Regions from separate parts of the Streptomyces sp. NPDC033177 genome, predicted to be linked through region 1. Evidence: riboswitches for the same ligand, from Rfam matches in the RefSeq annotation. Region 1 holds a riboswitch; each other region holds the start of a gene.
The links. Region 1 has a riboswitch for cobalamin ahead of ACZ5U5_RS07170 (ABC transporter substrate-binding protein). Riboswitches for the same ligand answer to the same signal wherever they lie in the genome.
Positions count from the first base shown of each region.

Region 2: it holds a riboswitch for cobalamin, as region 1 does, so the genes downstream of both, ACZ5U5_RS28210 (cobalamin biosynthesis protein) here and ACZ5U5_RS07170 (ABC transporter substrate-binding protein) in region 1, are expected to answer to the same signal.
Region 3: it holds a riboswitch for cobalamin, as region 1 does, so the genes downstream of both, ACZ5U5_RS35530 (ribonucleoside-diphosphate reductase subunit alpha) here and ACZ5U5_RS07170 (ABC transporter substrate-binding protein) in region 1, are expected to answer to the same signal.

Region 1 is NZ_JBVIPS010000002.1:239,266-249,732, forward strand. Features, by position in the region: gene lipB (lipoyl(octanoyl) transferase LipB) at 1-345, shown strand, start outside; gene ACZ5U5_RS07125 (lipoyl synthase) at 482-1,447, shown strand; gene ACZ5U5_RS07130 (SCO2195 family GlnR-regulated protein) at 1,705-1,908, shown strand; gene ACZ5U5_RS07135 (DUF4191 domain-containing protein) at 1,939-2,643, shown strand; gene ACZ5U5_RS07140 (RDD family protein) at 2,735-3,202, opposite strand; gene glnA (type I glutamate--ammonia ligase) at 3,421-4,830, shown strand; gene ACZ5U5_RS07150 (alpha/beta hydrolase family protein) at 4,995-5,762, shown strand; gene ACZ5U5_RS07155 (hypothetical protein) at 5,927-6,337, shown strand; gene ACZ5U5_RS07160 (ABC transporter ATP-binding protein) at 6,355-7,137, opposite strand; gene ACZ5U5_RS07165 (FecCD family ABC transporter permease) at 7,134-8,165, opposite strand; gene ACZ5U5_RS07170 (ABC transporter substrate-binding protein) at 8,176-9,228, opposite strand; cobalamin riboswitch at 9,295-9,480, opposite strand; gene ACZ5U5_RS07175 (VOC family protein) at 9,488-9,952, opposite strand; gene ACZ5U5_RS07180 (AraC family transcriptional regulator) at 9,958-10,467, opposite strand, start outside.
Region 2 is NZ_JBVIPS010000008.1:406,742-417,208, reverse strand. Features, by position in the region: gene ACZ5U5_RS28220 (Gfo/Idh/MocA family protein) at 1-353, opposite strand, end outside; gene ACZ5U5_RS28215 (GntR family transcriptional regulator) at 481-1,230, shown strand; cobalamin riboswitch at 1,496-1,638, shown strand; gene ACZ5U5_RS28210 (cobalamin biosynthesis protein) at 1,746-2,687, shown strand; gene ACZ5U5_RS28205 (cobyric acid synthase) at 2,684-4,231, shown strand; gene cobN (cobaltochelatase subunit CobN) at 4,228-7,902, shown strand; gene ACZ5U5_RS28195 (putative cobaltochelatase) at 7,955-9,994, shown strand; gene cobO (cob(I)yrinic acid a,c-diamide adenosyltransferase) at 9,994-10,467, shown strand, end outside.
Region 3 is NZ_JBVIPS010000012.1:177,741-188,207, forward strand. Features, by position in the region: gene ACZ5U5_RS35520 (helix-turn-helix domain-containing protein) at 1-231, opposite strand, end outside; gene ACZ5U5_RS35525 (ribonucleotide-diphosphate reductase subunit beta) at 476-1,498, opposite strand; gene ACZ5U5_RS35530 (ribonucleoside-diphosphate reductase subunit alpha) at 1,498-3,894, opposite strand; cobalamin riboswitch at 4,032-4,155, opposite strand; gene ACZ5U5_RS35535 (hypothetical protein) at 4,256-4,993, shown strand; gene mctP (monocarboxylate uptake permease MctP) at 5,060-6,709, opposite strand; gene ACZ5U5_RS35545 (DUF3311 domain-containing protein) at 6,706-6,975, opposite strand; gene ACZ5U5_RS35550 (YbdD/YjiX family protein) at 7,108-7,305, opposite strand; gene ACZ5U5_RS35555 (carbon starvation CstA family protein) at 7,302-9,455, opposite strand; gene ACZ5U5_RS35560 (GntR family transcriptional regulator) at 9,553-10,350, opposite strand.

The sequences.
Region 1 (10,467 bases):
GCGGGCCAGCGCCGCGAGGACCGCAAGATCGCGGCCATCGGCATCCGGGTCGCCAAGGGCGTGACGATGCACGGCTTCGCGCTGAACGTGAACCCGGACAACACCTGGTTCGACAAGATCATCCCGTGTGGCATCCGCGATGCGGGCGTGACGTCCCTCTCGTACGAGCTGGGCCGCGAGGTCACGATCGCCGAGATCCTGCCCGTCGCCGAGAAGCACCTGCGGGACGTCCTGGAGAACGCGGAGCTCAAGCCGCGGACCGTGGAGAAGACCGCCGGGCAGACCGCCGGAGAGACCGCCGGGCAGACGGTTGAGAGCCCGGAAACCGAGAAGGCGACCGCCTAGAAAGCCGGTACGGCCAGGCCTGCCGGGAGCCTCGGGGAATGCACCCCGTCGGCCGGAGGTTGGCCGGACGTCAGCCCAATGACATCACGGGCGTACCCTGGTGTGCGCCGAAGAATCGAAGCTACAGGGAGCCGATGTGTCCGCAGTCGCACCGGACGGACGCAAGATGCTGCGCCTCGAGGTCCGGAACGCCCAGACCCCGATCGAGCGCAAGCCCGAGTGGATCAAGACCCGGGCGAAAATGGGCCCCGAGTACACGAAGATGCAGAACCTCGTGAAGAGCGAGGGCTTGCACACGGTCTGCCAGGAGGCGGGCTGTCCCAACATCTACGAGTGCTGGGAAGACCGTGAGGCCACCTTCCTCATCGGCGGCGACCAGTGCACCCGGCGCTGCGACTTCTGCCAGATCGACACGGGCAAGCCGCAGGCCCTCGACCGCGACGAGCCGCGCCGCGTCGGTGAGTCCGTCGTCACGATGGACCTGAACTACGCCACGATCACCGGCGTCGCCCGCGACGACCTGGACGACGGCGGCGCCTGGCTGTACGCGGAGACCGTGCGGCAGATCCACGCGATGACGGCGGAGCGCGCCGAGGGCAAGACCAAGGTCGAGCTGCTCATCCCCGACTTCAACGCCGACCCCGACCAGCTGGCCGAGGTGTTCTCCTCGCGCCCCGAGGTCCTCGGGCACAACGTGGAGACGGTGCCGCGCATCTTCAAGCGGATCCGCCCCGGCTTCCGCTTCGAGCGCTCGCTCGAGGTCATCACCCGCGCCCGTGAGGCCGGCCTGGTCACCAAGTCGAACCTCATCCTGGGCATGGGCGAGGAGCGCGAGGAGATCAGCGAGGCGCTGCACGCGCTGCACGACGCGGGCTGCGAGCTCATCACGATCACGCAGTACCTCCGTCCGACGCCGCGTCACCACCCCGTGGAGCGCTGGGCCAAGCCGCAGGAGTTCGTGGAGCTGAAGGAGGAGGCCGAGGAGATCGGCTTCTCCGGTGTCATGTCAGGACCGCTGGTCCGCTCCTCGTACCGCGCGGGGCGCCTCTACCAGATGGCGATCGAGAAGCGCGGGGCGTACGTGGCCTCGCAGGCGGTGTGAGCCCCGCACCCCCTCAGGCGGCAGCCGACTGTGTGAATCGGCGCACAAGCGACTACTGACGAGTAGTGGCCGAGATGACGCGGCTGTCACGGTCCCCGCAGGTGAGGGGACCGTAGCGGCCGCGTCAGTGTTTTGCGGCCCGGCGTCAAGGCTTCATCCGTGTTTGACCGGTCGGTCACGCCCTGGTAACACCAATCAGTGACCCTGGAATCACCCCACGTACAGCCCTACCCATAGCCGCCCAGGAGGGCCCCACCATGCAGGCCGCGCCCGTACGCGCCACCGCCATCCCGTCCGTCACCGACGCACTGCGTGCCGTCGAGTCGATTCTCATGAGCAGCGGTCAGCGCACCGCTCGCCGCAACGCCTGGACGTCCGTGCTCGACGACCGGCGCCGCGCCAAGGACCGGGCCGAGGCGCTGCGTGTGCTCGAAGAGGCGATGACAACCCGCACGTCGTAGTCACCTCCAGGGACACGTAGACTTCACGGCATGGCGAGGAAGGAAACCGCGGCGGACGCCGCGAACCCCGGGCGACTCAAGCAGATCGCTCAGACCTACAAGATGACCCGCAGGGCCGATCCGCGGATCGGTCTCATCATCGCGGCTGTGGGAATCGTCACCTTTGGTGTCTTCCTCGGAATCGGCTTCTTGATCGGTCACCCGATCTATCTCGGCATTCTCGGCTTCGTGCTCGCCTTCCTCGCGATGGCGATCGTCTTCGGGCGCAGGGCCGAGCGTGCGGCCTTCGGGCAGATGGAGGGCCAGCCCGGTGCGGCGGCCGCGGTGCTCGACAAGATCGGCCGCGGCTGGACGACGACTCCGGCGGTGGCGATGAACCGCAGCCAGGACGTCGTGCACCGCACGGTCGGCAAGGCGGGCATCGTGCTCGTCGCCGAGGGCAACCCGAACCGCGTGAAGAGCCTGCTGGCCGCCGAGAAGAGGCGGATGGCGCGGGTCGTCTCGGACGTCCCGGTCCACGACGTCATCGTCGGCACCGGCGAGGGCCAGGTCCCGCTGAAGAAGCTGCGTACGACGCTTCTGAAGCTGCCCCGCGTTCTCCAGGGCCCGCAGGTCACGGCGACGAACGACCGGCTGCGCGCGATGGGCGACCTGATGAGCAACATGCCGTTGCCGAAGGGGCCGATGCCGAAGGGTGCGGGACGCGGTCGCCCGCCGAAAATGCCGCGAGGCTGAGCGAACCTTCCAGCGCCGGCGAACTCCTACATGGACGAAGGCCCCGGAACCGATCGGTTCCGGGGCCTTCGTCGTACGTGCGTCGGAGATCTCAGATACGCACCTGGACGGCGCGGCCGAGGCGGTCGTGGAGGCCGCGGCCGTCGCGGTCCCAGATCAGGGCCGGGACGGCGACGCAGAGCAGCAGGCTGCGGATGAGGACGCGGGTGACGCCGAGCCGGCCGCCGCCCTCGGCGATGACGCGCAGCCTGAAGAGGGCCTTGCCGGGGGTGCAGCCGACCGTGCCGACCGTCAGGACGGTCATGACGAAGAAGATGCCGAGGGCCCAGTTGCCCATCGCCTGCTGGTCACCGCGAGCGAACAGGCCGTATGCGATGAGCATGCACAGCGCCCAGTCGACGACGACGGCGCCCATGCGCCGTCCGGGCCGCGCGATCGATCCCGGCCCCTCCTCCGGCAGGCCGAGCTGCTCGCCGCGGTACCCGAAGTCGACGCCCGCTTCCTCTGCCGCCGCACGAGGGCCGGAGAGCCACGATCCGATTGCTTGCCTGTTGTCCACCCGTCCACGGTACTGCGCCCGATTTCGTACGAGGACGGGCGGGGTAGGGCGAATGACACCTGACGCGAACCCGCCTCGGTTAACTTCCGCGAAACAAATGGGTCATGCTTGAGAAATCCCCCGTCCCTATGGTCGGGTCCCAGCGTGTGCCACCGCACTGGCCGCACAACGAGCTGCAACCCCGTCCCCGCCTGGGGGTCGGGAGTAGGAGGAGTTGGATGTTCCAGAACGCCGACGACGCAAAGAAGTTCATCGCGGACGAGGACGTGAAGTTCGTAGATGTCCGGTTCTGCGACCTGCCCGGAGTGATGCAGCACTTCACGATCCCGGCAGCGGCGTTCGACCCGAACGAGGAGCTGGCGTTCGACGGATCGTCGATCCGCGGCTTCCAGGCCATCCACGAGTCCGACATGGCGCTGCGCGCGGACCTGTCGACCGCCCGGGTCGACCCCTTCCGCCGCGACAAGACCATCAACATCAACTTCTTCATCCACGACCCGATCACGGGCGAGCAGTACAGCCGTGACCCGCGGAACATCGCCAAGAAGGCCGAGGCCTACCTCGCGTCGACCGGCATCGCGGACACCGCGTACTTCGGTCCCGAGGCCGAGTTCTACGTCTTCGACAACGTCCGCTTCCAGACGTCGGCGAACGAGAGCTTCTACCACATCGACTCCGAGGCCGGCGCCTGGAACACCGGTGCGGTCGAGAACAACCGTGGCTACAAGGTCCGCTACAAGGGCGGCTACTTCCCGGCCCCGCCGGTGGACCACTTCGCCGACCTGCGTGCCGAGATCTCCCTGGAGCTGGACAAGAACGGCCTCCAGGTCGAGCGCCAGCACCACGAGGTCGGCACCGCAGGACAGGCGGAGATCAACTACAAGTTCAACACGCTGCTCGCCGCGGCCGACGACCTGATGCTCTTCAAGTACATCGTGAAGAACGTCGCCTGGCGCAACCAGAAGACCGCGACCTTCATGCCGAAGCCGATCTTCGGTGACAACGGCTCGGGCATGCACGTCCACCAGTCGCTGTGGGCCAACGGCGACCCGCTGTTCTACGACGAGCAGGGTTACGCGGGCCTGTCGGACACCGCCCGTTACTACATCGGCGGCATCCTCAAGCACGCCCCGTCGCTGCTCGCCTTCACGAACCCGACGGTGAACTCGTACCACCGCCTGGTCCCGGGCTTCGAGGCGCCGGTCAACATGGTGTACTCGCAGCGCAACCGCTCGGCTGCCATGCGTATCCCGATCACGGGCTCGAACCCGAAGGCCAAGCGTGTCGAGTTCCGCGCGCCTGACCCGTCCTCGAACCCGTACCTGGCGTTCTCGGCGCTCCTGATGGCCGGCCTGGACGGCGTCAAGAACAAGATCGAGCCGCCGGAGCCGATCGACAAGGACCTGTACGAGCTGGCTCCCGAGGAGCACGCGAACGTCGCCCAGGTCCCGACCTCCCTCCCGGCGGTCCTCGACGCCCTCGAGGCGGACCACGAGTACCTCCTGGCCGGCGGTGTCTTCACCCCCGACCTGATCGAGACGTGGATCGACTACAAGCGGACGAACGAGATCGCCCCGATCCAGCTGCGCCCGCACCCGCACGAGTTCGAGCTGTATTTCGACATCTAGAACGGCCGGGGCCGCGTGAGCCCCACGCCGCGTCAGCATGGACGGTGGGCCGTCTCCCGGAACGGGGAGGCGGCCCGCTGTGCTGTCCGTTCGGTCGTTCTCGCGCTGACACGGGCTAGTGTCACTCCCGTCCCCCTCCTCCCCTGCCTAGGTGAACACCCCACATGAACGAAAAAGTGACCTTCCCGAGCGTCGTCGGCCCCGCGCTGGCCGGGGTGATCGACCTGCCGGAGGGCGAGGTCCGGGGCTGGGGGCTCTTCGCGCATGGATTCACCCTGGGCAAGGAGTCGCCGGCCGCCGCGCGCGTCAGCAAGCAGCTGGCGCGCGAGGGGATCGGCACGCTGCGCTTCGACAATCTCGGGATCGGGGACTCCGAGGGCGACTGGGGGGACGGTTCCTTCACGGTCAAGGTGCAGGACACCGTCCGTGCCGCGGCTTTCATGGCGGAGCGAGGGACTCCGGTGGATCTGCTGGTGGGGCACTCGTGGGGAGGCGCCGCCGCCATCGCGGCCGCGAGCGAGATCGCAGGCCTCCGCGCGCTTGCCACGATCGCGGCGCCCGTCGACCCCAGTCATGTCGAGCGGCAGTACGACTCCGTCCTGGATCGCGTCCTCAGTGACGGCGCGCACGAGTGGTTCGTCGGCGGGAGGACTCTGGTCCTCAAGCGCGCCTTCGTCGAGGACGTGCGCCGGGCTCACCTGCGCGACCGGATCAGCGAGGTGGACGTTCCGCTCCTCGTGGCGCACTCACCCACCGACTCCACCGTCGACATCTCCAATGCCGCGGAGATCTTCCAGGAGGCACGGCACCCGCGCAGCTTCATCTCGCTCGAAGGCGCGGACCATCTGCTGACCGCGCGAGGGCAGGCGCAACGGGCCGCTCACATCATCAGCGCCTGGGCCGACCAGTACCTCGACGAGCCGCGGCCCTAGGGCAGCCAGGGTCCGTGTAATTCGGGCGACCGGGGCGGGTGCCGCACTCTACGATCGCCGTCTCGGTGGGCGGGGCGAGTGGAGGCGGGGGCACGATGAGCTGGTTCGACGGGGGCAGGGAGGCCGAGCTTCGGCGGGTTGTCCGCGGGGCTCCCTTGCGGGAAGTGCTGGATGTTTCGGAGCCCTCCGCCTGGATCGCGTTCGATGTCGACGTGCGCGGAACGTATACGCGGTGGGACGGGTTGGAACCCGGTGAGACTCGGACCGCCCTCGATCTGTGCGCCGGCGACGGCCGGGTGCGCGAGGCCGCGTTGCGGCGGGTCGCGGCGTATCCGGTGCTCCTGCCGCTGGTCGTCATTCGCTGTGCCGACTGGGCCGCTCCCGTACGGGAGAAGGCGCGCGGCTTGGTGCGTGAGGCGCTGCCCCGGCTCGGTGCCGGGGAGCTGGCCGCGCTCGCGCCCGTGTTGCTGCGGGTGGGGCGCCGGGACCGAGTGGCCCTGCTGGAGGATGCCGACCTCAAGCTCCGGCTCCTCAAGCTCCGGCTCCGGGCCGAGCAGATCGTCCGGGGGTGCTGACACCAGCGGCTGAGGGCTCAGGGCCGCAGGAAGCGGATCGTCGGGTGGGTTTCCGTCGGGTGGTGGGTGACCTCCGCCCGGACCCCGTACACCTTCGCGATCAGTTCCTCCGTGATCACCTCGGACGGTGTGCCCGACGCGTGGGCCACTCCCTCGCACAGGACCAGTACGTGGTCGCAGAACATGGCCGCCAGGTTGAGGTCGTGGAGGGCGATCACGCTGGTCAGGGGGAGGTCCGAGACCAGGGCCAGGAGGTCGAGTTGGTGGTGGATGTCCAGGTGGTTGGTCGGTTCGTCCAGGAGGAGTTCCCTGGGGGTCTGGGCCAACGCCCGTGCTATCTGGACGCGTTGGCGTTCGCCGCCGGAGAGTGTGTGCCAAGACTGGGTTGCCCGGTCGGACAGAGCCGTGCGGGCCAGGGCCTCCCGTACCGCCTCGTCGTCCTGGGCTGTTGGGGCGGACCAGGCCCTGCGGTGCGGGATGCGGCCCAGGCGTACGACCTCCTCCACCGACAGCTCGACCTGCGTCGTGGCGTCCTGGTCCACCACCGCCACCCTGCGTGCCACCGTGCGGCGGCCCACGTCCCGCAGCGGATCGCCGTCCAGCGTGGCCACTCCTGCCGTCGGGGCGAGGACGCCCGCCAGGATGCGCAGGAGGGTGGACTTGCCCGAGCCGTTCGGGCCGAGGAGTCCGACCGTGGCTCCGGGGGGCGGGGCCAGGGTCACTCCGTCGACGATGAGCCGGCCGCCTGCCTCCCGGGTCACTCGGTCAGCCCGCAGGCCTGAGTCGGTGTGCGGGCTCATGTCGTCTTCCTCGTGCGGTAGAGGACCAGGACGAACGCCGGGACGCCGATCAGGGACGTCACCACCCCCACGGGGACCTCCTGGGGGTCGAGGACCGTGCGCGCCAGCGTGTCCACCCACACCAGGAACACCGCGCCCGCGAGCGCCGTGACCGGGAGCAGGCGTGCGTGCCCGGAGCCGACCAGGGCGCGGGCCGCGTGCGGCAGGACCAGGCCCACGAACCCGATGGCTCCCGCGCTGCTGACCAGGGCCGCCGTCAGCAGGGCCGTCACGGAGAGCAGCAGCAGGCGGACCCGGGTCACGTGGACGCCGAGTGCCGCCGCCGCGTCCTGGCCGAACGCGAACGCGTCCAGGGTGCGGGCCTGCGTCAGGCAGACGGCGAGGGCCACGAGGAGCACCGCCGCGCACAGCGAGACGTCCGTCCAGCCCACCCCGCTCAACGAGCCGAGCAGCCAGAACAGGACACTCCGCGTCGTCTCCGCGTCGCCCGACGTCAGGATCACGAACGAGGTGAGCGAGGAGAAGAGCTGCATCGCCGCGACCCCGGAGAGCACCACCCGGTCGGCGCTCCCGCCCAGGCTGTGGCTGAGCAGCAGTACGAGCGCGAAGGAGACGACGGCTCCGACGAAGGCGCCCGCCGACACCGACACCGCTCCCCCGCCGACCCCCAGGACGACGATCGCGACCGCGCCCGTGGAGGCCCCCGAGGAGACGCCGAGCACGAAGGGGTCGGCGAGCGGGTTGCGCAGGAGGGACTGGAGGACGGTTCCGCAGACCGCGAGGCCAGCGCCGCAGACCGCCGCGAGGAGCGTGCGCGGCATGCGCAGGTTCCAGACGATGCCGTCCCGGATGGGCGTCAGCCTCGCCTCCCCCCAGCCGAGGTGCGCCGCGACCGCCGACCACACGTCGGGTACGGAGATGTCCGCGGGGCCGATGGTGACGGCCACCGCGACGGAGAAGGCGAGGGCGGCGAGGCCCGCCGTCCAGAGCAGGGCGGAACGTATGCCGCCCGTGGCGGCCTTCCTCACTTGTCGAGCCTCACTTGTCGAGGCCGAACTCGCGCAATGCGGCGGCGACTTGTTCGATGCCGTCCACCGTGCGGATCGTCGGGTTCATGGCCTGGCCGCTCAGCAGCACGTACCGCTTCTTCTTCACGGCGGTCAGGTTCTTGGTGACCGGGTTGGACTCCAGGAACTCGATCTTCTTCTTCGCGCTCTCGGCCGTCTGCGACTTGCGGGTGAGGTCGCCGATGACCAGGACGTCCGGGTCGCGGTCGGCCACCGTCTCCCAGTTGATCTGGGGCCACTCGTCGCGGGTGTCGTCGAAGACGTTCTGCACGCCGAGTTCGCGGGTGATGATGCCCGGCGCCCCGCAGCAGCCGGCGATGTAGGGCGCGTCGGAGTTGGCGAACCAGTAGAGGAGCGACGTGCCGGACGCCTTGGTGTCCTTGATGGTCTCCGTGGCTTTCGCCACCCGGCCCTTGAGGTCCGCGATCAGGCGTTCGCCGCGCTTCTCGACCCCGAACGCCTTGGCCAGGTCCCGCACTTCGCCGTAGACGGTGTCCATGGTGAGGGTCTTTACGCGGCTGCCGTCGCCGTCGCCGCTGTTGTCCTTGCCCGCGCAGTCGGAGGGCGAGACGTACGCGGGTACGCCGAGTTCGGCGAACTTGGCGCGGTCGGCGACGCCGCCCTTGCTGACCGTCGCCACGAAGGAGGCGGTGACGAAGTCCGGTTCCTTGGCGAGGACCTTCTCGAAGGAGGGGTAGCTGTCGGCGAGCCGGTCGACCTTGGCGTTGTCCTTCTCCAGGCCGTTGAGCACCGGGTCCGTCCAGGTTCCGGTGCCGGCCATGCGGTCCGCGAGGCCGAGGGAGAGCAGGATCTCCGTGGAGCCCTGGTCGAGGGAGACCGCTCGCTGCGGTGGCGCCTTGATCTCCGCCTTCTTGCCGCAGGAGGTGAGGGTCAGCGGGTAGCCGGCGGCCTTGTCGTCCGTGGTGGAGGTGGCCGTGGAGCCGCCTCCGCAGGAGGTCAGGGTGACGGCCAGGGCCGTGGCGAGAAGAACAGACGTACGTACACGACGGGCAATGGAGGACACGAGATCCCTTGAGTCTCACGGCTCATACGCGGAGCCTGGCCTGCTTCGTCACCTCCGCCGCCCGGTGTGCGGACGAAGGTGCCAGCAGGTCTTCGGACTCGGGGATCGGCCGGGCGGGGCGCCTTCCCAGGCGTCCGTGGACGCCCAGTGGCCGTGGCCCCGCCCGTTCCCCCTCACCGCTGCGCGTCAGTTCCGGATTCGCACCGGATTCCCTGGCCCTGGTGTGGGTTGACTGGCGTGCGCAAGCTATCACGCGAGGTCAGGACGGCTGCTGGGGCCTCGGTGCGCCGCGGTAGGTGCCGAAGGACCACTTGTTGCCCTCGGGGTCGGCGATCGCGAACTCCCGGCTGCCGTACGGCTGGTCCTCGATCTCGCGGATGATCTCGACGCCCGCGGCGCTGAGCCGCTGGTAAAGGTCGTCCACGCGGTCTGTGACTACGTACGCGCCGAAGGTGCCGGGCTTCAGGCACCAGTCCTGGGACTTCTCGTCGTACGAGCCGAGCATGATGGCGCCGCCCTCGGGCCAGTCGAGCTCGGCGTGCGCCACGCTGTCGCCGTCCTGGTAGACGGCGGTGCGCAGGAAGCCGACCGTGCCGACCAGGAAGTCGATCAGGGCGGGGGCGTCGTGCGCCTGGAGGGTCGGCCAGACGCTGGGAGCGCGGCCGCCGGATGCGGGAGCAGTAGCGGACTGTGGCTGCTGGTTCTGCTTCTCGGTCGTGTTCATGAGTCCTACTCTTCGCCCCCGCCATAGCTCCCGGCTTGGATATTCCGGCACTCTTCGGCCAGCCAGGCGGTGGGGCTCGCGCCGGTGTACTGCCGGAAGTCCCGCACCAGGTGGGAATGGTCGTAGTAACCGCAGTCTGCGGCGACACGGGCCAGGTCGGGGGCCGCGCCCGCCGCGACGGGGCGTACGACGGCGTTCCGTGCGCGCTGGAAGCGCATCAGGCGCCCTGCCTGCTTGGGGCTCAGGCCCGTCTCGGCGCGGAAGAGGGTGGTGAGGCGGCGTTCGCTGAGCGCGACGTGCCGGGAGAGCCCGCGCAGGGTGCCCACGCCCTGGTGCCGGGCCAGCCAGGCCCACGCCTCGCCGACCTCGGGCCGTACGGAGCCACCGGAGGTGTCCGTGGCCGCGCGTTGCCTCAAGTAGGCGGACAGGGAGGCGAACCGCTCCTCCCAGCTGCCCTGCTCGCACAGCAGCTCCCGCAGCTCGGCGGCGCGGCGCCCCATCACCTCCGCGCCGGG
Region 2 (10,467 bases), on a different contig from region 1:
ACCGTGCCCGCGGCCTCGACCTCCCGGAGCGCGGCGAGCGTGCCGGGCAGATCGAGGGCGATGGGCTTCTCGCAGAAGACCGGAAGGCCCGCACGCGCCGCCTTGCCGATCAGCTCGGCGTGCGCGGAGGTCGCCGCGGTGATCACCACGGCGTCCACGGCGCCCGTCCGGCTGCTGCCCGTGAAGACGTCGTCCACCGAAGGCACGGAGGCCGCGCCGATCCGTGCGGCGAGCCCGGCAGCGCGCCCGACGTCGGCATCGGCGACGACCAGTGCGTCCACCTCCGGATGCCGCTGCAGAGCGGCAGAGTGAAATGTCCCGATACGGCCCGTTCCGATCAATCCGATGCGCATGGACCAACCCTCGCGACGCCCCGCGATCCTGTCAATCCTTTGTCCGGACAACAGAACTTCAGAACTTCCCGTCATCATTCCCTGCGACTACGCTCGCCACGTGCCCAAATCTGCCGACAAACCAGCCGTGGACCCGACCGTCTCGCTTCAGCTCGGCGTCGACCGCAGCAGCCCGGTCCCGCTGTACTTCCAGCTCTCCCAGCAGCTGGAGGGGGCGATCGAGCGCGGCGCCCTGACCCCGGGCACCCTGCTCGGCAACGAGATAGAACTGGCCGGGCGCCTCGGGCTCTCCCGCCCGACCGTCCGTCAGGCCATCCAGTCCCTCGTCGACAAAGGGCTGCTCGTGCGCCGCAGGGGCGTGGGAACCCAGGTGGTGCACAGCCAGGTCAAGCGCCCGCTGGAGCTCAGCAGCCTCTACGACGACCTGGAGGCGGCGGGCCAGCGCCCCGAGACCCGCGTCCTGCGCAACACCGTCGAGCCCGCGTCCGCCGAGGTTGCGGCCAGGCTCGGCATCGCGGAAGGAGACGACGTCCACCTCGTCGAGCGGCTCCGCCTGGCCCACGGCGAGCCCATGGCGTGCCTGCGCAACCACATCCCGTACGGGCTGTTCGCCCTGGACACCGCACACCTGGAGGCGACCGGTCTCTACCGCCTGATGCGGGCCGCGGGCATCACCCTGCACAGCGCGCGCCAGTCCGTGGGGGCCCGCGCCGCCACCGCCGACGAGGGCGAGCGGCTCGGCGAACCCGTGGGGGCCCCGCTGCTCACGATGCAGCGCACGACCTTCGACGACACCGGCCGCGCGGTCGAGTTCGGCTCGCACATCTACCGGGCCTCGCGCTACTCCTTCGAGTTCCAGCTCCTCGTACGCCCATAAGGGCAGACCGGCCGGGCATACGTCGGCGGGGGGGGGGGGGGGAGGGGGGGGGGGGAGGGGGGGGGGGGGGGGGGGAGGGGGGGGGGGGGGGTGGGGGGGTGGGGGGGGGGGGGGGGGGTGGGGGTGGGGGGGGGGGGGGGGGTGGGTGTGGTGGGGGGGTGGTGTGGGGGTGGTTGTTTCCCCCCCCCCCCCCCCCCCCCCCACCCCACCTTCGTATGTGGGCCTCCGCACACTCTCCCGTCGCAGGTCAACGGCGAGTTGACGGGCCTTCGCGGGGCGTGGTGGACTGCCGGAGCCAATACGGCAGCAGGAGAGGAAGCCGGTGCGAATCCGGCGCGGTCCCGCCACTGTCACCGAGGAGCTGACTCCTCGGAAGCCAGGAACTCTCGCCGCCGATCACGTCGAACCAGGGCGCGGACACCCTGAGTGAGGACATATCGCCATGCGCGGCCGCCCGTTGCCGGACCAGTTCCCGAGCGTGAGCTCTCTTCTCGGCACGACGACCGGCTGAAGCCATGCGTGCCGATCGCGACTTCGCGTACGGCGCCGCCGCCGGCCTTCTCGGTGATCTGTTCCTCGGCGATCCCCGCCGCGGGCATCCGGTCGCCGCGTTCGGGCGGGCCGCCGGTGCCGTCGAGCGTGTCCTGTGGCGTGACCACCGCGGGTGGGGCGCCCTGCACGCCGTGGTGTGTGCCGGAGGCGCTGCCGGTGCCGCCGTCCTGGCCTCTTCTCTTGTACGTGACTCACGCGCCGCGTCCGTCGCGCTGACCGCCGCCACCACCTGGGCCGTGCTCGGCGGGACCTCGCTGGGGCGTGAGGCGCGGGCCGTGGGCGGGGCGCTCGCCGCCGGGGACATCGAGGTGGCGCGGGAGCGGCTGCCGCATCTGTGCGGCCGGGATCCGCAGGCCCTCGACGCCGACGGCATCGCGCGTGCCGTGGTCGAGTCCGTCGCCGAGAACACGTCCGACGCCGTGGTGGGGGCCCTCGTGTGGGGTGCCGTCGGCGGGGTGCCCGGCCTGGTCGCCTTCCGCGCCGTCAACACACTCGACGCCATGGTCGGGCACAAGTCCGTGAAGTACCGGCGCTACGGCTGGGCTTCCGCCCGTCTCGACGACGTACTGGGGTGGCCGGGCGCCCGGCTCACCGCCGTGCTCGCGGCTGCCGCCGGGGACTCTCCGCAGGGTGCCGTGCGCGCCTGGCGCCAGGACGCCGCCAAGCATCCGAGCCCCAACGCCGGGCCCGTAGAGGCCGCCTTCGCGGGGGCGTTGGGCGTACGCCTCGGGGGGACGCTCTCGTACGCGGGGCGTGTGGAGCACCGGCCGGTCCTGAACGGCGGCGGGCGGGGCGTGGAAGTCGCGGACATCGAGCGGGCCGTGAAGCTGTCGCGCCGGGTCGGGCTGCTTGCCCTGGGCGTCGCGGCCGCCGTCAGCACGCTACGGAAAGGCAGGGCCTCATGAGTGGTGGACTCCTCGTCGCGGGAACCACGTCCGACGCGGGCAAGAGCGTCGTCACCGCCGGGATCTGCCGGTGGCTGGCCCGCAAGGGGGTCTCCGTCGCGCCCTTCAAGGCGCAGAACATGTCCCTCAACTCCTTCGTCACCCGCGAGGGTGCCGAGATCGGACGCGCCCAGGCCATGCAGGCGCAGGCCGCCCGGGTCGAGCCGACCGCGCTGATGAATCCGGTCCTTCTCAAGCCGGGCAGCGACCGCAGCAGCCAGGTCGTCCTCATGGGCAAGCCGGTGGGCGAGATGAGCGCGCGCGGGTTCTTCGGGGGGTCTGGGGGGTCGTCCCCCGGGAAGGGGCTGCACGGTGGGCGGCAGGAAGCGTTGTTGTCGACCGTCGTGGGATGCCTGGAGGAACTTCGGGGCAGCTATGACGCCGTGATCTGCGAAGGGGCGGGCAGTCCCGCCGAGATCAATCTGCGGCGTACGGACATCGTGAACATGGGGATCGCGCGGGCCGCCCGCTTCCCTGTGGTCGTGGTGGGAGACATCGACCGCGGGGGTGTCTTCGCCTCCTTCTTCGGGACGACGGCGCTGCTGAGCGCGGAGGACCAGGAGCTGGTCGCCGGGTATCTCGTGAACAAGTTCCGGGGCGATGTCTCGCTGCTCGAACCCGGGCTCGACATGCTGCAACAGCTCACCGGGCGGCGCACGTTCGGTGTGCTGCCGTTCCAGCACGGTCTCGGCATCGACGAGGAGGACGGGCTTCGTGTCTCCCTGCGGGGCGCCGTGCGGGAGTCCGTGGTCGCTCCCCCGGTCGGTGAGGACGTGCTGCGGGTCGCCGTCTGCGCCGTACCGCTGATGTCGAACTTCACGGATGTGGACGCGCTGGCCGCCGAACCCGGCGTCGTCGTGCGGTTCGTGGACCGGGCCGAGGAACTCGTCGACGCCGATCTCGTGATCGTGCCGGGGACGCGCGGCACCGTCCGCGCCCTGGAGTGGCTGCGCGAGCGCGGTCTCGCCGAGGCGTTGGCGCGGCGCGCCGCCGAGGGGCGTCCCGTCCTCGGGATCTGCGGTGGCTTCCAGGTGCTCGGCGAGCACATCGAGGACGACGTCGAGTCGCGGGCGGGGGCCGTGGACGGGCTCGGCCTGCTGCCGGTGCGCGTGCGGTTCGAGCGGGAGAAGACCCTCGCGCGGCCGGTCGGCGAGGCGCTCGGCGAACCCGTCGAGGGGTACGAGATCCATCATGGCGTCGCTCAAGTCCTGGGCGGAGAGGCCTTCTTGGACGGCTGCCGCGTCGGCGAGGTGTGGGGCACCCACTGGCACGGATCGCTGGAGTCCGACGCGTTCCGGCGCCGCTTCCTCACCGAGGTGGCCCGCGCCTCCGGGCGCCGCTTCGTGCCCGCGCCCGACACCAGTTTCGGGGTCCTGCGCGAGGAGCAGCTCGACCTGCTCGGCGACCTGATCGAGGAACACGCGGACACGGACGCGCTGCTCAGCCTGATCGAGACCGGCGCACCCGCCGGTCTCCCCTTCATCGCACCGGGGGCACCCTCATGACCGTCCTGCTTCTGTCCACCGCCGACACGGATCTCCTTGCCGCCCGTGCCTCCGGCGCCCCCTACCGCATCGGTAACCCGACCCGGGTCGACGCGCAGGCCGAGCTGCCCGCCCTGATCGAGGGCGCGGACATCGCCGTCGTACGCCTGCTCGGCGGGAAGCGGGCGTGGGAGGACGGGCTCGCGGCGCTGAAGGCCGCCGGGATCCCGACGGTTCTGCTCGGCGGCGAGGCCGTGCCGGACGCGGAACTGATGGCCGAGTCCACCGTGCACGCGGGGTCCGTGGCGGAGGCGCTGCGGTACCTCGTCGAGGGCGGCACGGAGAACCTGCGTGAGCTGGCGCGGTTCCTCAAGGAGGACGTCCTCGCGGCGGGGCACGCCCGCTCCGGCGAGGCCCACGAGCGGCAGAGCGCCGAGCCGCGGAAGATGCCCGAGTACGGGGTGCACGGCTCGCGCGCGTACGTCGAGGGACGGCCGACGGTCGGCGTGCTCTTCTACCGCGCCCACCAGCTCTCCGGGAACACCGGCTTCGTCGACACGCTGTGCGACGCGATCGAGGCGCGAGGCGCCAACGCCCTTGCCGTGTACTGCGGTTCGCTGCGCGGCGCGGACGCCGGCCTGTACGAGATCCTCGGGAAGGCGGACGCCCTGGTCGCCACCGTCCTCGCGGCGGGTGGCGCCCACGCCTCGGGCGCGAGTGCGGGCGGCGACGAGGAGGCGTGGGACATCGGCGCCCTCGCCGACCTCAACATCCCTGTGCTGCAGGGACTTTGCCTGACCTCCTCACGCGCCACGTGGGACGCGTCGGACGCCGCGCTCTCTCCCATGGACGCCGCCATGCAGGTCGCGATCCCCGAGTTCGACGGCCGCCTCATCACCGTCCCGTTCTCCTTCAAGGAGCAGGGCCCCGACGACGTACCGGTGTACGTGGCCGACCCCGAACGCGCTGCCCGCGTGGCCGGAATCGCCCTGCGGCACGCCCAGTTGAAGCACAAGCCGAACGCCGAGAAGAAGCTGGCCCTGGTCTTCACCGCGTACCCGACGAAGCATTCGCGCGTCGGCAACGCGGTCGGCCTCGACACTCCCGTCTCGGCGGTGCGTGTGCTCGACTCCCTGCGGGACGCGGGGTACATCGTCGAGGGCCACCCCGACAACGGCGACGAGCTGATCCACCGGCTCATCAACGCCGGTGGCCACGACGTCGAGTGGCTCACCGAGGAGCAGCTGGCCGCCGCCCCCGCGCGCGTGCCGCTCGCCGACTACCGGGCGTGGTTCGACACGCTGGACCCGGAGCTGCGTGACGGCATGCTGGAGGCGTGGGGCGAGCCGCCCGGCAATCTGTACGTGGACGGCGACGACATCGTGCTCGCCTCCCTGCAGTTCGGGAACGTCGTCGTGATGATCCAGCCGCCGCGCGGCTTCGGCGAGAACCCCATCGCGATCTACCACGACCCCGACATGCCGCCCTCGCACCACTACATGGCGGCCTACCGCTGGCTTGAGATGTCCTTCGGCGCCGACGCGGTCGTCCACATGGGCAAGCACGGCACGATGGAGTGGCTGCCGGGCAAGGGCCTTGGCCTGAGCGGTGGTTGCGCGCCGGACGCGGTGCTCGGCGAGCTGCCGCTGATCTATCCGTTCATCGTGAACGACCCCGGTGAGGGCACCCAGGCCAAGCGGCGCGGGCACGCCACGGTGGTGGACCACCTGGTGCCGCCGATGGCGCGCGCGGACACGTACGGCGACCTGGCGAAGCTGGAGCAGCTCCTCGACGAGTACGCACTGGTCAGCGACCTGGACCCGACGAAGGCCCCCGCCGTCCGCGCGCAGATCTGGACGCTGGTGAAGGCCGCGGAGCTGCACCACGACCTGCACGTGGACGAGCAGCCCGACGACACCGCCTTCGACGAGTTCGTCATGCACATCGACGGCTATCTGTGCGAGATCAAGGACGTGCAGATCCGCGACGGCCTGCACATCCTCGGCGGCGGCCCGGAGGGTGAGGCGCGCGTCAATCTGGTCCTCGCCGTCCTGCGGGCCTCGCAGGTGTGGGGCGGTCAGGCCAACGCCCTGCCCGGACTGCGGGCCTGCCTCGCCGAGCACTTCGGGCTCAGCGAGAAGGAGCTGCTCGCCGAGCCGGGCGCCGCGGTGAAGGTCGCGGACGGCCTGACGGCGCTGGTCGACGGGCCAGCGCGGTCCGGCGCCGACGCCCTGGACCTCCTTGAGCAGCTGTGCCGCCGGCTCGCCGAGGGCATGGAGGAGCGCGGCTGGGAGCTCGGCGCCGTGCGAGGGCTCGTACGGGATGTGGTCGGCGTCGAACTGCCGTCCGCCGTTGCCGTGTTGGGGTTCGCGTGCGAAGAGGTCGTGCCCCGGCTCGCCAAGACCACGGACGAGATCGGGCACATCCTGCGGGCGCTCGACGGCGGTTATGTCCCGGCCGGTCCTTCCGGGTCGCCGACGCGCGGGCTCGTGAACGTGCTGCCGACCGGCCGCAACTTCTACTCCGTCGACCCCAAGGCGATTCCCTCGCGGCTGTCCTGGGAGGTCGGCCAGTCGCTCGCCGACTCGCTGATCGCCCGCTATCTGGCGGACACCGGCGACTACCCGAAGTCGGTCGGCCTGACCGTCTGGGGCACGTCGGCCATGCGCACGCAGGGCGACGACATAGCGGAGATCCTGGCGCTGCTCGGCTGCCGTCCCGTGTGGGACGACGCGTCGCGGCGCGTGACCGGGTTCGAGATCGTGCCGGTGGAGGAGCTCGGACGGCCCCGCATCGACGTGACGGTGCGGATCTCCGGCTTCTTCCGTGACGCGTTCCCCCATGTCATCGCCCTGATCGACGACGCGGTGCGGGCGGTGGCGGAACTGGACGAGGCCCCGGAGTCCAACTACGTACGGGCGCACTCCGACGAGGACACCGCCGAGCACGGCGACCGGCGCCGGGCCACCTCCCGGATCTTCGGCTCGAAGCCCGGGGCCTACGGCGCGGGCCTCCTTCCGCTGATCGACGCACGCAACTGGCGCAGCGACGCCGACCTCGCCGAGGTGTACGCGGTGTGGGGCGGTTACGCCTACGGGCGCGGGCTCGACGGGAAGGCCGCGCGCGGGGACATGGAGACCGCGTTCCGGCGGATCAACGTCGCGGCCAAGAACGTGGACACGCGGGAACACGACCTGGTCGACGCCGACGACTACTTCCAGTACCACGGCGGCATGGTCGCCATGGTGCGCCATCTGACGGGCGAGTCCCCCGAGGCGTACGTCGGCGACTCGGCAACGCCCGACCAGGTGAAGACGCGCACCCTGGGCGAGGAGACCCACCGCGTCTTCCGGGCCCGCGTGGTCAACCCCCGCTGGATGGCGGCCATGCGGCGCCACGGCTACAAGGGCGCCTTCGAGATGGCCGCCACCGTGGACTACCTCTTCGGGTACGACGCGACCGCGGGCGTGGTCGACGACTGGATGTACGAGAAGCTCTCCGCCGAGTACGTCTTCGACCCGGAGAACCGGGAGTTCATGCAGAAGTCCAACCCCTGGGCGCTGCGCGGGATTTCGGAGCGGCTGCTCGAAGCGGCCGAGCGTGGCCTGTGGGCCGAACCGGACGCGGGGACGCTGGAGCGGCTGCGGGCCACCTACCTGGAGCTTGAGGGCGAGCTGGAGGGCGACGGGTGAGGCCCGCCGTTCCCGTCCCCTGCCCCGCCCTGGAACACGCAATGGAGGCCTTGTGAGTACCCCCTATCCGTTCACCGCCCTGGTCGGCCAGGACGACCTGCGGCTCGCCCTGCTGCTCAACGCCGTGTCGCCCGCCGTCGGCGGTGTCCTCGTACGCGGCGAGAAGGGCACCGCCAAGTCCACCGCGGTGCGCGCCCTTTCGGCGCTCCTTCCGCAGGTGCCCGTCGTCGCCGGCTGCCGGTTCTCCTGCGACCCGGCCGCCCCCGACCCCGCGTGCCCCGACGGTCCGCACGAGGCGGGCGGGGCCGCCGTGCGGGACGCGCGCATGGTCGAGCTGCCCGTCGGCGCCTCCGAGGACCGCCTCGTCGGGGCGCTCGACATCGAGCGGGCGCTCGCCGAGGGCGTCAAGGCCTTCGAGCCCGGCCTGCTCGCCGATGCCCACCGCGGCATCCTCTACGTCGACGAAGTGAACCTGCTGCACGACCACTTGGTGGACCTGCTGCTCGACGCCGCCGCCATGGGCGCCTCGTACGTCGAGCGCGAGGGCGTCTCCGTACGCCATGCGGCGCGCTTCCTGCTCGTGGGCACCATGAACCCCGAAGAGGGCGAACTGCGCCCGCAGTTGCTCGACCGGTTCGGGCTCACCGTCGAGGTCGCCGCCTCGCGCGAGACCGACCAGCGGGTGGAGGTCGTCCGGCGGCGGCTCGCGTACGACGACGACGCGGAGGGGTTCGCCGCACGCTGGCACGACGAGGAGGCCGCGCTGCGCGACCGGATCGTCGCGGCCCGCGCACTGCTTCCCCAAGTGCGGCTCGGCGACGCCGCGTTGCGGCAGATCGCCGCCACCTGCGCGGCCTTCGAGGTCGACGGGATGCGGGCCGACATCGTGATGGCGCGTACGGCGACCGCGCTCGCCGCCTGGGCGGGGCGCGAGGACGTGCTCGCCGAGGACGTGCGCCAGGCCGCGCTCCTCGCGCTGCCGCACCGGCGCCGGCGCAATCCGTTCGACGCGCCGGGGCTCGACGAGGACAAGCTCGACGACACGCTGGAGCAGGCCTCCGACGGTACCCAGGGCGACGACGACCCAGACCCCGACGGCCCCGACGGCGGTGGCAAGCCCCCGGAGAGCGGGCCCGACACCCCCGACACCCCCGGCTCGCCCGAGTCGCAGAGCGATGCGGGGCAAGAGGACGAGGCGGGCCAGGAGGACGAGGCGTCACCCGCGCAGGCGCCCGCCGCCGGTGGCGGGGAGCAGCAGCCCGTGCGGGCCGCGGAGCCGTTCCGCACCAAGATGCTGAGCGTGCCCGGCCTGGGCGAGGGTGCCGCGGGGCGGCGTTCCCGGGCGCGGACCGAGCACGGGCGGACCACCGGGGCCCGGCGGCCCCAGGGGGCGCTCACCAAGCTGCACCTGGCGGCCACCGTGCAGGCGGCGGCCCCGCATCAGCGGGCGCGCGGGCGCTCGGGGCGGGGGCTCGTCGTACGGCGTGACGATCTGCGGCAGGCGACGCGGGAGGGGCGTGAGGGCAACCTCGTGCTCTTCGTCGTGGACGCTTCCGGGTCCATGGCCGCGCGGCAGCGGATGAGCGCCGTGAAGGGTGCGGTCCTCTCGCTGCTGCTCGACGCCTATCAGCGCCGGGACAAGGTCGGGCTCGTCACCTTCCGGGGCGCCGACGCCGAGGTGGCTCTGCCGCCCACGTCGTCCGTCGACGCGGCTGCCGCCCGCCTGGAGATGCTGCCCACGGGTGGGCGTACGCCGGTCGCGGCCGGGCTGCTCAAGGCGCACGAGGTGCTGCGGGTGGAGCGGCTGCGTGATCCTGCGCGGCGTCCGCTGGTGGTGGTCGTGACGGACGGCCGGGCCACGGGTGGCGTGGAGCCGGTGGCCCAGGCGGGGCGTGCGGCGCGGCTCTTCGGGGCCGCGGGGATCGCCTCTGTGGTCGTGGACTGCGAGTCGGGGCCCGTGCGGCTCGGGCTCGCCGGGCAGCTCGCGGGTGAGCTCGGCGGGACCGCCGTGACGCTCGACGAGCTGCGGGCGGAGTCCATCGCGGGGCTCGTCAAGGATGTACAGGGAACTCGTATGAGGAGCGTGGCCTGATGCCGCAGGGGCAGCCGAGTGTGGTGCCGGACGACGGGCTCACCACGCGTCAGCGGCGCAACCGTCCGCTGGTGGTCGTGCACACCGGGATCGGCAAGGGGAAGTCCACCGCCGCCTTCGGGCTCGCGCTGCGGGCCTGGAATCAGGGGTGGCCCATCGGGGTCTTCCAGTTCGTGAAGTCGGCGAAGTGGAAGGTCGGCGAGGAGAACGCCCTCAAGGTCCTCGGGGCCTCCGGTGAGGGCGGGTCCGTCGACTGGCACAAGATGGGCGAGGGCTGGTCGTGGATCCAGCGCGCGCCCGCCGAGGGCGAGCAGAGCAACGAGGAGAAGGCCCGCGAGGGCTGGGAGCAGGTCAAGCGCGACCTCGCCGCCGAGACGTACCAGCTGTACGTCCTCGACGAGTTCGCCTACCCCATGCACTGGGGGTGGATCGACGTGGACGACGTCATCGAGACGCTCCGGGCACGGCCGGGG
Region 3 (10,467 bases), on a different contig from region 1:
GATGAGGTCGGCCTCTTCGAGCCGGTCGAGGCCGTACGGAGTGGTGATCGAGAACCCGGCGTGATTGCCCAGCGGCCCGCTCTCCGCGGCGACCACCGCGAAGTCGTACGCGGGAAGGCCCGAGTCGCTCCGGTCGAGCCCGAACACCTCGCAGACGACACCGAGTTCGAAGGGATTGACGCCGTCGAGCAGCACGGCGGCCACGTTCTTCAGGGTCCCGGCCTTCAGCATGTCCGCCAGTGTGCCGCAGGAGTGGCAGTAAGTCGATGGTGTGTGGCAGTCCTGCCACTGACGCGCCCGCCCGGCGCGCAGGACAGTAAGGGACATGAGCACATTCCTCGGCTACATCACCGTCCTGACCGTCTTCCTCCTCCTCGCCGCACCCTCGCTCGTCGGGTACCTCCACGACCGCCGGATCGACCGCGGGCTGCGAGAGGCCCCCCGTGCCCCACGCAGCCCGCGGCAACCGGCCGGACTAGAACTCGTCGTCGAAGGAGACCGAACCCTCGACCGCGACCTGGTAGGCCGAAGGGCGCCGCTCGAAGAAGTTGGTCAGCTCCTGGACACCCTGGAGTTCCATGAACGAGAACGGGTTTGAGGAACCGTAGACCGGCGCGAAGCCGAGCCGCTGGAGCCGCTGGTCGGCGACACACTGCAGGTACTCGCGCATGGAGTCGGTGTTCATGCCGGGCAGGCCCTCGCCGCACAGGTCGCGCGCGAACTGCAGCTCGGCCTCGACGGCCTCCTTGAGCATGTCTGTGACCTGCGTCTGCAGCGCGTCGTCGAAGAGCTCCGGCTCCTCCTTGCGGACGGTGTCGACGACGTCGAAGGCGAAGCTCATGTGCATCGTCTCGTCACGGAACACCCAGTTGGTGCCGGTGGCCAGGCCGTGCAGCAGACCGCGCGAGCGGAACCAATAGACGTAGGCGAAGGCGCCGTAGAAGAAGAGCCCCTCGATGCACGCGGCGAAGCAGATCAGGTTCAGCAGGAAGCGGCGCCGGTCGGACTTCGACTCCAGCCGGTCCATCTTCTCGACGGAGTCCATCCACTTGAAGCAGAACTCGGCCTTCTCGCGGATGGAGGGGATCTCCTCGACCGCGTCGAAGGCCGCGGCGCGGTCCTCCGGGTCGGGCAGATAGGTGTCGAGCAGCGTCAGATAGAACTGGACGTGCACGGCCTCCTCGAAGAGCTGGCGGCTCAAGTAGAGCCGCGCCTCGGGGGAGTTGATGTGCTTGTAGAGGGTGAGCACGAGGTTGTTGGAGACGATCGAGTCGCCGGTCGCGAAGAACGCGACCAGGCGGCCGATCATGTGCTGCTCGCCCGGGGACAGCTTCGCCAGGTCGGCGACGTCCGAGTGGAGGTCGACCTCCTCGACGGTCCAGGTGTTCTTGATCGCGTCCCGGTAGCGCTCGTAGAAGTCGGGGTAGCGCATGGGACGCAGGGTCAGCTCGAAGCCCGGGTCGAGGAGGTTCTTCTCGGCGTTGGTGGTGGAGCTCATTACTGGCAGGCCTCGCAGGACTCGGGGTTTTCCAGGGAGCAGGCGACGGCGTCTTCGGCCGTGACCTGGGCGGGTACGGGGACGGGCTCGGCGGTCTTGCCGGCCGCGGCGCGGGCGATGCGGGTCGCCGGGCGCGAACGCAGGTAGTACGTGGTCTTCAGGCCCTGCTGCCAGGCGTACGCGTACATCGAGGAGAGCTTGCCGATGGTCGGCGTCTCCAGGAACAGGTTCAGGGACTGCGCCTGGTCCAGGAACGGCGTGCGCGCGGCTGCCATGTCGATCAGGCCGCGCTGCGGGATCTCCCACGCGGTGCGGTAGAGCTCGCGCACCTCGGCGGGGATCCAGCTGAAGCCCTGCACGGAGCCGCTGGACTCGCGCAACGCCTCGCGGGTCTGTGCGTCCCAGACGCCGAGCCGTTTCAGCTCCTGGACCAAGTAGGCGTTGACCTGGAGGAACTCGCCGCTCAGCGTCTCGCGCTTGAAGAGGTTGGAGACCTGCGGCTCGATGCACTCGTACACGCCCGCGATGGACGCGATCGTGGCGGTCGGCGCGATGGCGAGCAGGAGCGAGTTGCGCATGCCGGTCACGGCGATACGTTCCCGCAGCGCGGCCCAGCGCTCCGGCCAGGTCAGCTCGACGCCGTAGTGGTCGGGGTGCAGGACGCCGCGCGCGGTGCGGGTCTTCTCCCAGGCGGGCAGGGGCCCGTTGCGCTCGGCGAGGTCGGCGGACGCCTCGTACGCGGCGAGCATGATGCGCTCGGCGATGCGCGTCGAGAGGGCACGCGCGGCGGGGGAGTCGAAGGGCAGCTTCAGCTGGAAGAAGACGTCTTGCAGGCCCATCGCGCCGAGGCCCACCGGACGCCAGCGGGCGTTGGACTTCCCGGCCTGCTCGGTCGGGTAGAAGTTGATGTCGACCACGCGGTCGAGGAAGGTGACGGCGGTACGGACGGTCTCGTCGAGCCGCTGCCAGTCGATGTCACCGGCGGCCGTGTCCACGAACGCGCCGAGGTTCACCGAGCCGAGGTTGCAGACGGCCGTCTCGCCGTCGTCCGTGACCTCCAGGATCTCCGTGCAGAGGTTGGAGGAGTGGACGGTGTGGCCGGGCTCCGCCGTCTGGTTGGCGGTGCGGTTGGCGGCGTCCTTGAACGTCATCCAGCCGTTGCCGGTCTGCGCCAGGGTGCGCATCATGCGGCCGTACAGCTCGCGGGCCGGGATGGTCTTGCGGGCGAGCCCGGCGGCCTCGGCCGTGCGGTAGGCGGCGTCGAACTCATCACCCCACAGGTCGACGAGCTCCGGGACATCAGCCGGGGAGAACAGCGACCAGTCCTGGTCGGCGGCGACCCGGCGCATGAACTCGTCCGGGATCCAGTGCGCGAGGTTGAGGTTGTGCGTGCGGCGCGCGTCCTCGCCGGTGTTGTCGCGCAGCTCCAGGAACTCCTCGATGTCGGAGTGCCACGTCTCCAGGTAGACCGCGGCGGCGCCCTTGCGACGGCCGCCCTGGTTCACGGCGGCGACGGAGGCGTCCAGGGTCTTCAGGAACGGCACGATGCCGTTGGAGTGCCCGTTCGTGCCGCGGATCAGCGAACCGCGGGCGCGGATGCGGGAGTACGAGAGGCCGATGCCGCCCGCGTGCTTGGAGAGGCGCGCGACCTGGTGGTAGCGGCCGTAGATGGAGTCCAGCTCGTCCAGCGGGGAGTCGAGGAGGTAGCAGGAGGACATCTGCGGGTGCCGGGTGCCGGAGTTGAAGAGCGTCGGCGATGACGGCAGGTAGTCCAGGCGGCTCATCAGGCGGTACAGGGCGGCGACTTCGTCCACCGAGCGCGCGGAGCCGTCCTCTGCGAGGCCGCTCGCGACGCGCAGCATGAAGTGCTGCGGGGTCTCGATGACGTGCCGGGTGATCGGGTGGCGCAGGAGATAGCGGCTGTGCAGGGTGCGCAGGCCGAAGTATCCGAAGCGGAAGTCGGCGCCGTCCGCCAGTGCCGCCTCCACGAGGCCGTCCAGACGCTCGGCGTGGTCGGTGACGAACGTGGCGGTGCGGTCCGCGATCAGGCCCTCGCGGTGCCCGATGGCGACCGAGTCGGAGAAGCTGCGCACGCCCTGCGACGCGGCCTCGTCACGGATGCTGAGGCTGAGGAGCCTGGCCGCCAGCTGCGAGTACGTCGGGTCCTCGGAGATGAGGCCGGCCGCGGCCTCGGTCGCCAGCTCCCGCAGCTCCGCCAGATCCGCCCTGGCCGAGCGGCCCCGCAGCGCGGCTGCGGCGACCCGGCCGGGGTCGGCGTCGGGGAGGTCGGCGGTGAGGTCGGTCAGGGTACGCAGCAGCGCGGTTCCTGGGCCGTCGGCGGTCTGCTGACCGTCGGTGGTCTGCGCTGACGCAGGTTCGGCTGGCGCGATGGTCACGGAGCACTCCCTCGCTCGGCTCGGAGCCTTGGGGAGGGGTGAGTGAACACACGGGGGCCGGCCCCTGGGCAGGGCTGCGCTCCGCGTCCACCAGCCCATTCCACGAGGCCCGGACGTCGTCGGCACCCGGACCGGTCGGAACGGGCACACTGTCGACAGGTCTTCGGACTTGCGAGCGCGACAAATGCGCACTCATACACCGTTGCGGGACAGTTCCGGACTTGCACCGGATTCCCCTGCGGCGACAGCGAGCACGAGCATACATCTTGTGCTGGCTCTGAGCGGCAGCCCCATATCTTGTGTCGGCACGTGTATCCCCTAGGGTGGCGGTCGAACTGATGGGCGTCCAGGGGGAGGTGCCGTGCGAGGGCGGGGAGCGGGCTGTGCCGCGGTGTTGCTGATGCTGCTCGCCGGGTGCGGGGACGCCGGCGAGGAGGCGAGGACGAAGCCTACGCGGACCCCGGGGCCGGCCGCGGCGGCCGGTGTCGACGGTGACGCGGATCCCCGCAAGGTCTTCACGGACGCCGAGCTGAAGGCCGCGCTGCTGCCCGCGAAGACGGTCGGTGCGCGGGCCGAGACGGTCAACGCCACCACGGGGTCGTTCAACCAGCACTACGGGGGCGGTGACTGGGGCACCTGCGAGCCCGGCAGGAAGGCCCGCGAAGAGCTGTTCGCCATGCGCGGGGCGAGCGCAGGCCACTCGATCCGCCCCTTCCCCGGGGCGATGGCCGACGAGGGGGACCCCTTCGTCTCCCAGAGCCTGGTCTCGATGCCGGCCGGGCAGGCGGGGCGCCACGTCGCGCTGCGCCGCGATCTTCACGAGGCATGCCCCCGGGTCACCGTCGACACCGACGCGGCCCCGGTGGTGGAGCAGCACACGGTGGAGGAGCTGCCGGACCTGGGCGACGAGGCGATCCTGGAGACCACGCGGACCGAGGGCGGCGACGACCACGGCGGTGAAACCCCGTACTACAAGGCCGAGGTGCGGGTCGGTGGGGTGCTCGTGCTGGTGGACGCGGGCCCCGACAAGGACCTGACGATCACCTCGGCGGCCCGGGCGGTGGAACGGGTCCGCACGGAGCTCTACACGGCCCCGTGAGGCCGTACGTGAGCGCGGGCCGCCGGAGGAATCCGACGACCCGCGCTCACCTGCGTACGAAGAACCTCAGTGCCCGCCCGGCGCTCCCGCCGTGGCCGGCGGCAGCTCCTCCACGACGCCGGGGTCGCCCGCGTCCGCCGTGTAGTCGCCGGGAGACGTCTCGTCGATCCCGTCAGGGGCCTTCATGGCGCGCAGGACGAAGGTCATGACCACGGTGACCACCACGTTCAGGACGAACGCCGTGAGGCCGATGTAGCCGATCTCGCCGATGCCGGGGATCTCGTCGGACGAGCCGCCGAAGTGCTTCTGCGTGGGCGAGGCGACACCGTACGCGGCAGCCGTGCCGTAGACCATGCCGACTGCCCAGCCCGCGAGCAGCGCCCAGCGGTGGAACCACCGCGTGAACAGGCCGCCGACGAGCGCGGGCATGGTCTGCAGGATCCAGATGCCGCCCAGGAGCTGGAAGTTGATCGCGACTGTCTTGTCCATGGTGAGGACGAAGGCGAGCGCGCCGACCTTCACCAGGAGCGAGACCAGCTTGGAGACCTTGGTCTCCTGCGCGGGTGTCGCGTCCGGCTTGATGAAGTCCTTGTAGATGTTCCTGGTGAACAGGTTCGCTGCCGCGATGGACATGATGGCGGCCGGGACGAGCGCGCCGATGCCGATCGCCGCGAACGCGACGCCGGTGAACCAGTCGGGGAACATGTTCTCGAACAGCTGCGGGATCGCCAGCTGGCCGTTCTCCACCTTGACCCCGGCCGCGATCGCCATGAAGCCGAGCAGCGCGAGCAGCCCCAGCATCAGCGAGTAGAGCGGCAGGATCGTGGTGTTGCGGCGGATCACGTTGCGGCTCTTGGAGGAGAGCGTCGCCGTGATCGAGTGCGGGTACATGAACAGCGCGAGCGCGGAGCCGAGCGCCAGCGTGGCGTACGTCCACTGTCCGGCCTCGCCCGGCGCGAGACCCGCGACGGGCTTGCCCGCGGCCTCGTTCGCCGACGAGAACTTGTCGCCGGCCGCCTGGAAGATCTCGTCGAAGCCGCCGAGCTTGATCGGGATGTAGATGATCGCGACGGCGATGACGAGATAGATCAGGCCGTCCTTCACGAACGCGATCAGCGCGGGCGCGCGCAGGCCCGAGGAGTACGTGTACGCGGCGAGCACCGCGAACGCGATCAGGAGCGGCAGGTCCTTGATGAACCAATTCGTGTCCGGGCCGCCGCCGACGCCCATCACGTCGAGGACGGCCTGGATGCCGACCAGTTGGAGCGCGATGTACGGCATCGTGGCGAGGATGCCGGTGACCGCGACGGCCAGCGAGAGCCCCTTGGAGCCGAAGCGCCCGCGCACGAAGTCGGAGGTCGTCACGTATCCGTGCTTGTGCGAGACGGACCACAGGCGCGGCAGGAAGGTGAAGATCAGCGGGTAGACAAGGATCGTGTACGGCACCGCGAAGAAGCCGGCCGCGCCCGCCGCGTAGATCGCAGCCGGAACGGCCACGAAGGTGTACGCGGTGTAGAGGTCGCCGCCGAGCAGGAACCACGTGACCCAGGTGCCGAACGACCGGCCGCCAAGGCCCCATTCGTCCAGGCTCTCGGTCTCGGCCTTGCGCCAGCGCGCGGCCAGGAAGCCCATCGCCGTGACGGCGGCGAAGAAGAAGATGAAGACGGCGAGCGCTATGCCGTTGACGCCGCCGGTGTCCGCTGCGAGCACGTTCATCGGGTCGCACCCCCCTGGGCCTGCTCGGCCTTGCGGGCGCGCTGGTCACGCTGCCACAGCTTGTAGGCGATCATGGTGAGAGCGGTGGAGATGACCACCCACAGCATCTGGTACCAGTAGAAGAACGGGATGCCGATGAAGGTCGGTTCGATCTTCGCGTAGGAGCTCACCCAGAGCATCGCCACGAACGGCGCGACGAGACAGAGGGCAACGACCACGCGGACCGGCGTGATCACCGGTCTGCTCACTTCAGGCGCATCTGACACTTCGCGGCTCCGCTCCCTCGCTTATCCCACCTTTAACGTGCGGGAAATCTAAGCGAGAGGATTGATCTATGGAACCCCCGTCCGGATAGCGGACGCATCGATGTGCCTGCTCAGCGCGGGCTCAGCACGGGTTCAGCAGCAGCGGAACCCCTGCCTGGGGTCGGACTCCTGGCGGTCCGTCCGCATTCGCTCGAACTCCCTCCGGGAGGGGACGGATGCCCCGGGATGTGTCCTCTGCGCGTGCTCCACATAGCGGTCGTACGCGGACTCATCGGTCAACTCCCGCGCGTACCACCGCACCCAGCGCAGGCCGCGCAGCACCCACGTCATGACGGGACCTGCGCGTCGTCGGAGGACCTGGCCTTCGCCGCCGCCAGTTCGGCCTTCTCCTCCGGTGTCGCGATGAGCCCGGCCGGCGCGGTCAACTTCGACTCCACGTACTCGGCCTCGCTCAGTTTCGACGCCTGCGGGTTGCGGATGTGCTTGACGCAGATCCGGGCCGCGTCCGCGATCACGATGACGATGAGCAGGGCGAGCGCGGCCGAAAGGACGCCGTCCACCGTGGAGTTGGTGACGACGGTGTGCATGTCGTCCATGGTCTTGGCGGGCGGCAGGATCTTTCCTTCGTCGATCGCGTCCTGGTAGTTCGAGCGCTGCTGGAAGAAGCCCACACGCGGGTCGCTGGAGAACACCTTCTGCCAGCTCGCGGTGAGCGTCACCGTTGCGTCCCAGGCGAGCGGGACCCCGGTGATCCAGGCCCACTTGAGGCGACCGGACTTCACCAGGAGCGTCGTGCAGACGGCGAGCGCGACCGCGGCGAGGAGCTGGTTGGAGATGCCGAAGATCGGGAAGAGCTGGTTGATCCCGCCGAGCGGCTCGTGCACGCCCACCCACAGGAAGTAGCCCCACAGGCCGGTGACGACCGCGCTCGTGATGATGAGACCGGGCTTCCAGCTGACGTTCTTGAAGGGCTTGTAGACGTTCCCGAGCATGTCCTGCAGCATGAACCGGCCCACGCGCGTGCCCGCGTCGAGTGCGGTGAGGATGAACAGCGCCTCAAACATGATCGCGAAGTGGTACCAGAACGCCTTCATGGAGCCGCCGGTGACCTTGGAGAAGATCTCGGAGACACCGACCGCGAGCGTGGGCGCGCCGCCGGTGCGCGAGAGCAGCGAGGACTCCTCGACGTTCTTGGCGGCCTGCGCAAGGTCCTCGGGGGAGATGGAGTACCCGAAGTTCGCGACCGCCTGGCTCGCGGCCTGGACGTTGTCCCCGATGACGCCCGCGGGCGCGTTCATCGCGAAGTAAAGCCCGGGGTCGATGACGCTCGCCGCGACGAGCGCCATGACCGCGACCGACGACTCCATGAGCATGGAGCCGTAGCCGATCATCCGGATCTGCGTCTCCTTCTGGACCATCTTCGGAGTGGTGCCCGACGAGATCAGCGCGTGGAAGCCGGACAGGGCCCCGCAGGCGATGGTGATGAAGACGAACGGGAAGAGCGACCCCGCGAAGACGGGCCCGTCGCCGCGTGAGGCGAAGTCGGTCACCGGGTCCATTTTCATCGTCGGCAGCGTGATGACGACGCCGAGCGCGAGCAGCAGGATCGTGCCGATCTTCATGAACGTGGAGAGGTAGTCGCGCGGCGCGAGCAGCATCCACACCGGCAGGATCGAGGCGATGAACCCGTACGCCACCAGCCAGATGACCAGCGTCGAAGGCGCCAGGGTGAAGGTCTCCGCGAGCGACGACTCGGCGACCCAGCGCCCGGCGACGAGCGCGAGGAGCAGCAGCGTGATCCCGATGAGGGACACCTCGCTGACCCGCCTTGGACGCAGGATGCGCAGGTAGAAGCCCATGAACAGCGCGATCGGAATGGTCATCGCGATGGAGAAGGTGCCCCACGGAGAGTCCGCGAGCGCGTTGACGACGACGAGGGCGAGCACCCCGAGCAGGACGATCATGATGGCGAACGCGGCGAGCAGCGCGGCGGCCCCGCCGAAGGGGCCGATCTCCTCGCGCGCCATCTGCCCGAGCGACTTTCCGTCGCGCCGCGTGGAGAAGAAGAGGACGACCATGTCCTGCACGGCGCCCGCGAAGATCACGCCGACGATGATCCAGATGGTGCCCGGCAGGTAGCCCATCTGCGCGGCGAGCACGGGTCCCACCAGCGGCCCCGCGCCCGCGATCGCCGCGAAGTGGTGGCCGAGCAGGACGCGGCGGTCGGTCGGGTGGAAGTCGATGCCGTTGTCCAGGCGTTCCGCCGGGGTGGCCCGCTTCTTGTCGACCTTCAGTACGCGGTTGACGATGAACTTGGAGTAGAAGCGATAGGCGATCGCGTACGAGCCGAGGGCCGCGGCCACCATCCAGGCCGCCGACACCTCCTCGTCGCGCGAGAGCGCGAGCACCGTCCAGCCCGCGGCGCCCACCAGCGCGACGAGGGTCCAGATGACGATCGTTCGGGGATTCGCTGTGCGCACCGGGTCGTCCTCCCGTTCATCATGCGATGACGGGAGGAACGTAGAGCAGCGCGGTGATCTGCGCCAGACCCCGGAAGGGTTCTTGAAGGGGAGCGGGTCAGTCCGTGGGGCGCTTGAGGCGGGCCACGAACTTGTAGCGGTCGCCGCGGTAGACCGAGCGGACCCACTCCACCGGCTGGCCGCCGCCGTCCAGGGAGTGCCGTGACAGGAGCAGCATCGGCAGGCCCACGTCCGTGCCGAGCAGGCCGGCCTCGCGCGGGGTGGCGAGCGAGGTCTCGATGGTCTCCTCGGCCTCCGCGAGGTGGACGTCGTACACCTCGGCGAGCGCGGTGTAGAGCGAGGTGTACTTCACCAGGGAGCGGCGCAGCGCCGGGAAGCGCTTGGCGGAGAGGTGCGTCGTCTCGATGGCCATCGCCTCGCCGTTGGCGAGGCGCAGGCGCTCGATCCTCAGGACCCGGCCGCCCGTGCTGATGTCGAGCAGTCCGGCGAGGGTGTCGTCCGCGGTGATGTACCCGATGTCCAGGAGCTGCGAGGTGGGTTCGAGGCCCTGGGCCCGCATGTCCTCGGTGTACGAGGTGAGTTGCAGCGCCTGGGAGACCTTTGGCTTGGCCACGAAGGTGCCCTTGCCCTGGATCCGCTCCAGGCGGCCTTCGACGACCAGCTCCTGCAAGGCCTGGCGGACCGTCGTGCGCGAGGTGTCGAACTCGGCGGCCAGCGTGCGCTCGGGCGGGACCGGGGTGCCGGGCGGCAGGGTCTCCGTCATGTCGAGCAAGTGCCGCTTCAGGCGGTAGTACTTGGGCACGCGCGCGGTGCGGCCGACTGCCGCGGCCGCGCCGGTCTCCGGGGCCGGGGACGTGCCCGCCTCGGTTTCCGTACTCCCCGCCTCGGTGCCCATGGCCCGCCTTCCTGCTGCCGTCACCGGCTCCTCCGTCTGTCGCGGCTCACATCGTGGCACGTACCGGGCCGGGCCTACTGCGCCCGCTCAGGTGTCGGTCCGATAACGGACCTGAGA